2 regions of the Kitasatospora sp. NPDC001683 genome follow, and region 2 is predicted to be linked to the other one. Evidence: riboswitches for the same ligand, from Rfam matches in the RefSeq annotation. Region 2 holds a riboswitch; the other holds the start of a gene.
The links. Region 2 has a riboswitch for cobalamin ahead of ACWCYO_RS27755 (cobalamin biosynthesis protein). Riboswitches for the same ligand answer to the same signal wherever they lie in the genome.
Positions count from the first base shown of each region.

Region 1 (4,213 bases), on a different contig from region 2:
CCCGGGCGACGACTACGTCGACTGGGCCGGCATGACCGGCTACTTCACCAACGACAGCCCCAAGACCTTCGAGGCCCTGTACGGCGCGACGATGGCCGAGATCCGCACCTTCTGCAAGAAGCCCTTCTTCATCAGCGAGACCGCCGCCGAACAGGGCAGGCACCAGCGCGACTTCGTCGACCAGCTGTTCACCGGGCTGGAGGCGCACGACGACATCGTCGGCTTCATCTGGTTCAACATGATCAAGCGGGCGGACTGGCGGGTCGAGACCGTTCCGGACACCCTCGCCGAGTTCAAGAAGCGCGTGTCCGCCCCCCGCTACGGCTTCGACATCCGGAACCCATGATGAGCACAGAGCCCGAGTCCTCCCCCCAGCACCCCCTCGACGCCGAGCCGATCGCCCCCGATGGGGCCGCACCCCGCCGAGCCGCGGCCGTGGCCGTGGCCGTGGACAACCCCGACGGCGTCGAGCTGGCCCCGTACACCATCCCGCAGGTCCCCGCGATCGGCTGGGACCCGGCCTCCAGCCCCCGGCGGCGCTGGATCGCCCGCGGCCTGCTCGGCGCCGTCCTGGCCGTCCAGGCCGCGCTCTCGCTGCGCCTGCTCGCCGCCGCGCACCCCGACGAGGCCGCCGCCATGGTCGCCGGCCGCCAGCAGCTCGACCACCTCCTGCACGGCACCCCGGTCACCACCGACCTGCTCGACCGCGTCCCCGGCTCGCCGTGGCTGTACCCGCCGCTGGCCGGCGCCGCCGCGAACGCGGGCGGCATCTGGGGCACCCGGCTGCTCAGCCTCGGCTTCGGACTGCTCACCACGGTGCTGCTGTACTCGCTGACCCGGCGGCTGTTCAACGAACGGGTCGCCATCTGCGGCATAGCCGCCTACGCCGTGCTGCAGTCCACCGTCGTGGTCGGCTTCTACGGCGCCCCCGAGTCCCTCGCCGTCCTCCTGGTCGCCCTCACGGCCTGGCTCACGGTGCTCACCGCCCGGCGCTCACCGGCCCTGGTCCTGACCGCCGCCCCGCCCGCCGCGCTGGCCTGTGCCGTCGCGTACTCGGCGGTCCTGGCCGTCCCCGCCCTGGTCCTGCTGGCCCTCGCCTGCGCCTGGCCGCACCGCCGGCCCGGCCCGGCCGCCCTGCGCGCCCTGCTGCTGGCCGTCGGCACCGCCCTCCTGCTGCTGCCCTACGGCCAGTTGGGCAAGGTCGCGCACTGGTCCCCCGCGCACGGCAACGCCCCCGGCTCGGCCGGCTCCATCCTGCTCGGCACCCTCCAGTGGGGCGGACTGTTCACCGTCCTCGCGGTGGCCGGCACGATCTCGTACGCCCGCCGCGAGCAGATGACCGAACACGAGTCGCCCGAGGGCGAGCGCGCCGCCACCACCCGGGCGGGGCGGGTCCTGCTCGGCGCCGTGCTGACCGCCACCGCGCTGCTGATCCCCGCCGTCCACCTGTCGACCGGCACCTCCGGGGCGCTGTTCCGCCACCTCGGCTACGGCATGCTGCTCGCCACCCCGATCGCGGGGCTCGGCCTCACCCGGCTGGTCGGCGCCCACTTCCGCCACCCCCAACTCGGCATCCTGGTCTGGGTCGCGCTGCTCGCCCTCGGCATGGAGCAGTCCGCCCTGCGCTACCAGAACGGGCCCGACTCCGGCCGCCTGCTGGCCGTCCTGCGGGCCCACGCCGTTCCCCAGGGCCACTACCTCACCGAGGTCGACGGACTCGCCGAGTACTACCTCGGCAGCGTCTCCAAGCCCGAACAGTGGGTCTCCGCGCGGGCCGGGACGGACTACCGCGACGGCGCCGGAATGCAGCACCACGGCGAGGACGGCAGCACCGCCGCGATCCGGGACGGCTGGTTCACCATGGTCGTCCTCGACAGCACCGCCCCGGAGGCCACCGACCGGGCGCTGAGCGCCGCCCTGACCGCCAGCGGGCACTACCGGCTGATCGCCCAATTCACCTCCCCGACCGGCGATTCGAGTACGTACAAGGTCTACCTGAAGCACTGACGGGCCGCCCAGCCCGTCGGCGCGCACGACACGACAGGCACAACATATGGTGCCGCCGCAGTCAGCCGGCACTACATGTATGCTCACTCCTGCTGTCGATGCAGGGGAACCCGGTGAGAGTCCGGGACTGCCCCGCAGCGGTGTGCGGGCGGCCCCAACAGCCGTACCCGCGAGTCCGAGTACCTGCCGGACAGCGTGCGCCACGGCCCTCCCGCAGAGGCCGCGCCGGCACTCAGCACCACCCCTCCGGGCCTCGCGGGCGGGCCGGGGAGACACCTCGCGCGACGCGTCCCCGCGTTCGCGCCGTGCTCCCCTGCCCAGATCGGCCCGGGTGACCCCGATCACGCCGCCGATCGCCGCCAGGAGAGAGCGCCTTGACCACCGCTGCCTCAGCCACCCTGCCCACCCAGGGCTCCGGTACCGCCTTCACCGACCCGACGGTCTCCGACCCCGGAGGCGCGCTGCTGCGGCTGCTCACCGACCGCAGCGCCGACCTCACCGAGGTCGACCCCGGCCATGTCGCCGCCGCCGCGCTGCGCGGTCGCCACGCCGGCTCGGACTTCGCCGAGCTGCGCGGGCTGGCCGTGGACGCCGCCGCGTCGATGATCGCCGAGGACCCCCAGTACTCGAAGCTCGCGGCCCGCCTGCTCGCCCTGGAGATCGTCGACGAGGCGAACAGCCAGGGCTCGGTCTCCTTCTCCGCCTCGATCGCCGTCGGCCACACCGAGGGCCTGATCGGCGACACCACCGCGGCCTTCGTCGCCAAGCACGCCGCCGCCCTCGACGCCCTGATCGACACCGCGGGCGACGACCGCTTCGAGTACTTCGGCCTGCGCACCGTCCAGTCCCGCTACCTGCTGCGCCACCCGATCACCCGCAAGGTCATCGAGACCCCGCAGCACTTCCTGCTCCGCGTCGCCTGCGGCCTGGCGGTCGGCGACACCGAGCAGTCGGTGCGCGAAGTGGCCGAGCTGTACGGCCTGATGAGCCGCCTGGAGTACCTGACCTCCTCGCCGACGCTCTTCAACTCCGGCACCCGGCACCCGCAGATGTCCAGCTGCTACCTGCTCGACTCGCCGCTGGACAACCTGGACTCGATCTACAGCCGCTACGCGCAGATCGCCCGCCTGTCCAAGCACGCCGGCGGCATCGGCCTGTCCTACTCGCGCATCCGCTCGCGCGGCAGCCTGATCCGCGGCACCAACGGCAAGTCCAACGGCATCGTCCCGTTCCTGCGCACCCTCGACTCCTCGGTCGCCGCCGTCAACCAGGGCGGCCGCCGCAAGGGCGCGGCCTGCGTCTACCTGGAGACCTGGCACGCCGACATCGAGGAGTTCCTCGAGCTGCGCGACAACACCGGTGAGGAGGCGCGCCGCACCCACAACCTCAACCTGGCGCACTGGATCCCGGACGAGTTCATGCGCCGGGTCAACGCCAACGAGGACTGGTCGCTGTTCTCCCCGGCCGACGTGCCCGAACTGGTCGACCTGTGGGGAGCCGACTTCGACGAGGCCTACCGCAAGGCCGAGCTGGCCGGCAAGGCCGTGCGCACCATCCCGGCGCAGACCCTGTACGCCCGCATGATGCGCACCCTCGCGCAGACCGGCAACGGCTGGATGACCTTCAAGGACGCCTCCAACCGCGCCGCCAACCAGACCGCGCTGCCGGGCCGCACGGTGCACTCCTCCAACCTGTGCACCGAGATCCTGGAGGTCACGGACGACTCCGAGACCGCCGTCTGCAACCTGGGGTCGGTCAACCTCGGCGCGCACGTGGCTGCCGGGGCCTCAGCGGACGACCTGCTGGGCGCGATGGACTGGGAGCGGCTGGACGCCACCGTCCGTACCGCCGTGACGTTCCTCGACCGCGTGGTGGACATCAACTTCTACCCGACCGCCGAAGCCGGTACGTCCAACTCGCGCTGGCGGCCGGTCGGCCTCGGCGTGATGGGCCTGCAGGACGTCTTCTTCAAGCTGCGGATCGACTTCGACTCGGCCGAGGCGAAGCAGCTGTCCACGCTCATCTCCGAGCGCATCATGCTCACCGCCTACGAGCGCTCCGCCGACCTGGCCGAACAGCTGGGCCGTCACGAGGCCTACGGCGAGACGCGTGCGGCGCGCGGCGAGCTGCACATCGACCACTTCCCGACGGCCGCCCCCCAGTGGGCCGACCGCTGGACGGCCCTGCGCGCCCGCATCGCCGAGAC
Region 1 is NZ_JBSFGK010000024.1:36,772-40,984, forward strand. Features, by position in the region: gene ACWCYO_RS15565 (glycoside hydrolase family 26 protein) at 1-346, shown strand, start outside; gene ACWCYO_RS15570 (glycosyltransferase family 39 protein) at 343-2,007, shown strand; cobalamin riboswitch at 2,080-2,212, shown strand; gene ACWCYO_RS15575 (ribonucleoside-diphosphate reductase subunit alpha) at 2,406-4,213, shown strand, end outside.
Region 1: another riboswitch for cobalamin. It lies ahead of ACWCYO_RS15575 (ribonucleoside-diphosphate reductase subunit alpha); the one in region 2 lies ahead of ACWCYO_RS27755 (cobalamin biosynthesis protein).

Region 2 (4,213 bases):
GCGCACCATGGTCGACTTCGCGGTGCCCTTCTCGCCGCGCACCAGCACACCGCCCACGGCCGGGGAGACCGCGTTCAGCAGCAGCCCGAGCCGCAGGTCGGCCATGCCGACGATCGCGGTGAACGGATAGCGGACGTCACTCATGCGTCACTCCCAGGTGCCCCGGGCGGGAGGAACGGCAGCGTTCCGGCCGCCGGCACCCCGCCCTCGATCAGCTTCCACAGCGCGTCGGTGTCCGCGTGCTCCTCGATCAGGTCGCCCAGCCGGTCCAGCCGGGCCTCGCGCGCCGCGGCGAAGGAGGTGTCCGGCGCCGGCACGAACGCCCGGCCCGCCAACTCGGCTACCTCGCACAGGAGTTCGCGGCGGAAGCCGTCGTTCTCCAGTGCGCCGTGCCAGGTCGTGCCCCAGACCGAGCCGACCCGGCAGCCGTCCAGCCCCTGCCCATCGTCATCAGAGATGAACGGTTCCCCTCCCTCGACCGACACCACCCCGTGGTGGATCTCGTAGCCCTCGACCCGCTGCCCGTACGCCTCGCCCACCGGCCGCGCCAGCACCTTCTCGGCACCGAAGCGGACGTCCGTCGGCAGCAGGCCCAGCCCGCCGACGAGCCCCGCCTTCGACTCCACCTCGTCCTCGATCGAGCGCGCCAGCATCTGGTAGCCGCCGCAGACCCCGAGGATCGGCAGCCCGGCCGCCGCCCGCGCCTTCAGCGCCGGCTCCAGGCCGCGCTCGCGCAGCCAGGCGAGGTCCGCCACCGTCGCCCGGGTGCCGGGCAGCACCACCAGGTCGGCGTCGGCCAGCTCCTCCGGCCGGGTGGCCCAGCGCACCAGCACGCCCGGCTCCTGCGCCAGCGCGTCCAGGTCGGTGAAGTTGGACAGCCGGGGGAAGCGCACCACGGCCACCCGCAGCACGTCCGCCCCGAGCGGCCCTGGCCCGTCCACCCGGTCCACCACCGTGGACAGGTCCAGCGAGTCCTCGGCGTCCAGCCACAGGCCGGGCAGCATCGGCAGGGTGCCCAGCACCGGACGGCCGGTCAGCTCGTGCAGCATCTCCAGCCCGGGCGCCAGCAGTTGGGCGTCACCGCGGAACTTGTTGACGAACCAGCCCGCGACGTGCCGCTGGTCCTCCGCGGACAGCAGCGCCAGCGTTCCGTACATCGCCGCGAAGACCCCGCCGCGGTCGATGTCCCCGACCACCACCACCGGCAGGGCGGCGGCCGTGGCCAGGCCCATGTTGGCGATGTCCCGGTCGCGCAGGTTGATCTCGGCGGGCGACCCGGCGCCCTCGCACACCACCACGTCGTAGCGCCGGCGCAGGTCCGCCAGGCACTCCAGGGCGCGCTCCAGCAGGACGGGCTTGCGCTCGCGGTAGTCCAGCGCGCCCACCTCGGCGACCGGCCGGCCGAGCAGCACCACCTGGCTGCGGCCGTCCGCGCCGGGCTTCAGCAACACCGGGTTCATCGCCGCCTCCGGCTCCACCCGGGCGGCCTGCGCCTGCATCGCCTGGGCGCGGCCGATCTCGGCACCGTCGGCGGTGACGAAGGAGTTCAACGACATGTTCTGCGCCTTGAACGGCGCGACCCGCACGCCCTGGCGAGCCAGCCAACGGCAGATCCCGGCCGTCACCACGCTCTTGCCCGCGTCCGAGGTCGTCCCGGCGACCAGCAGCGCGTTGCTCATGCGTCCACCTCGCTCCGCTCGGCAGGCGCTTCGCACAATGCGCACCTTCCGATGACGAGCTCGCTGCGCTCGCTCATGCGTCCACCTCGCTCCGCTCGGCAGGCGCTTCGCACGATGCGCACCTTCCGATGACGAGCTCGCTGCGCTCGCTCATGCCCCACCCCTCCTCTTGCCGAACAGCATCCGCAGCAGGACGTGCCCCGCGACCGTCGTACCCAGCGCCAGCGCGCCCACCCGCCGGGACAGCGTGCAGGCCCGCTCGATGTCGTCCACCGTCACCGGCCGCAACTCCCCGCCCAGCACGGGCCGGTGCTCCACGCGTTCACGTGGCTCCGCACTCGCCTCCGGGCGCTCCTGCCCCGGAGCCGACGGTCTCCCCCAACCTGGCGGCTGGGAGGTGCCCCCGCGCTCCGGCGCGCCCTTCGGCTCGTGCGGGTACCGGAGCGTCCCGCCCAGCCGCACTCCCACCGCACCCGCGAAGGCCGACTCGGCCTGGCCCGCGTTCGGGCTCGGGTGGGCGGAGCCGTCCCGGCGCCAGACCCGCCAGGCGGTCCGGGGCTCGGGCGCGGCGGCCACCGTCAGCAGCGCGGTGAGCCGGGCGCCCGGCCAGCCCGCGACGTCGTCCAGCCGGGCCGAGGCCCAGCCGAAGCGGGCGTAGCGCGGCGAGCGGTGGCCCACCATGGCGTCCAGGGTGTTCACGGCGCGGAAGGCCAGCAGCCCGGGCGTGCCCGCCAGGGTGCCCCAGGTCAGCGCGTTCACCACGGCGTCGGCGGTGTTCTCGGCCACCGACTCGACCACCGCCCGGGCGATCTGCTGCCCGTCCAGCGCGCTCGGATCCCGCCCGCACAGGTGCGGCAGCCGCTCCCGGGCGGCCGTCAGATCGCCCGCGGCCAGCGAGCGCCCGATGGTGCGCGCCTCCCTGGTCAGTGAGGTGCCGCCGAGCACCGTCCAGGTCGCGGCCGCCGCCAGCGCGGCCCGGCCCAGCGGACGGCGCCCGACCGTACGGTCCAGCGCCAGCGCGCCGGCCGCGACCGCGCCCACGCACAGCGCCGTGTACCCGGCCCCGGCGGTCCGGTCGTCGCGCCACACGCGCCGCTCCAGGCGGGTCGCGGCGCTGCCGAACAGGGCGACCGGATGGCCGCGGCGGGGGTCGGCGAAACGGGCGTCGGCGGCGTAGCCCGCGACGGCGCCCAGCGCGAAGGCGGCGGCGCGGGTCAGCGGGCGCACGGCGGCGGGCCGACGGGGCGGGGCAGCCTGCATCGCGTGGGTGTCCTCACTCAGGGTCCGCGCCCTGGATCGACGTACCGGGGGCGAGAGTCTCCTGGCTTCCGGGTCGGACGCACCCCCGGGCCTTCCAGCGGCTCCTGACGGCCCGCCGTGGCACTTCCGAGCGTGCTCCCCGGTGACAGTGGCGGGACCGCGCCGGACTCGCACCGGCTTCCTCTCCATGCCTCCGTTTGGCCCCAGGATCCCATCACGCGGCCGAACCGGGAGTCAACCGAGGTCGCGGAGGGGTTGGTCACACGACGGACCGGTACCGGCCACCGATACCGGCCTGTGCGATCGCCCAGCGCGGGGGAGGGCCCGTCAGCTCCACTTCGTGCGTTCGGCGGCTGGGACGGACCGAGGGCCGCACCTACGGTTCGGTGCCATGCGCCGCAGAAAGTCCCCCGCCACTGCCGCCCCTCCCCCCGTGCCGTTCTCACCCGAGGCAGCCCGCGCCCACCGGGCCGGCCTCGGCCTGACCCCCGAACAGGTCGCCGAAGGCATGGCCGCGCACGGCGTACGGCTGCTGGCCGGGCACGTCCTCGCCTGGGAGAACGGCGACCTGCGCCCCGGCGAGGCCGAGTTCGTCGCCCTGGCCCGCGCCCTCTGGTGCCCGGCCGACCAGCTGATGGGCGGCCGCCCGGTGAGCCTGCGCGACCACCGCCTCGCCCGGGAACTCAGCCCGGACCTCGTCGCCGAGCGGGTAGGCGTGCCGCTGCCCGCCTACCGGCAGGCCGAACTGACCGGCCACTGGGACGGCGACCCGGACCAGACCCACGCCCTCGCCCAGGTGCTCGGCCTGCGGCTGACCGAACTGATCGAGGCCACCGGGCGCGGCGAGGCCCTCGACCGCCTCCTACGCCAGTGCGTGGGCAGCCGCTGGCAGCCCCACCTGCGGCCACTCGCCCACCTGGTCCCCGTCCCGGAAGCCGACCTCGCCGCCGTCCTCCCCGTCCTCCATCAGGAACACCACGTCCCCTCCCACTGGGGCGCCACCGCCCAGCCCCGCACCCCCACCCCGCCCCTCACCCCCCGCTTCTGGCACCTCCTCAGCACCCACAACCCCGCCATTCCGGTCTGACCCCCCCCAATCGGGCTTCGCCTCGTGCGCCCACAACACCCCCGCCCCCTCGTGGGCGCGCGGGCTCCGCCTCGCACCCCCACGCCCCACCTCCCCCCACCACCCGACCAGGCGAGAGGGACGCGCTGCGGGAGGGGCGGTGGAGGGGGTGGCCCGGAGAGGGGCGTTGCGGGTGATTTTCAGACTG
Region 2 is NZ_JBSFGK010000061.1:16-4,228, reverse strand. Features, by position in the region: gene ACWCYO_RS27765 (putative cobaltochelatase) at 1-144, opposite strand, end outside; gene ACWCYO_RS27760 (cobyric acid synthase) at 141-1,679, opposite strand; gene ACWCYO_RS27755 (cobalamin biosynthesis protein) at 1,830-2,939, opposite strand; cobalamin riboswitch at 2,995-3,122, opposite strand; gene ACWCYO_RS27750 (transcriptional regulator) at 3,373-4,026, shown strand.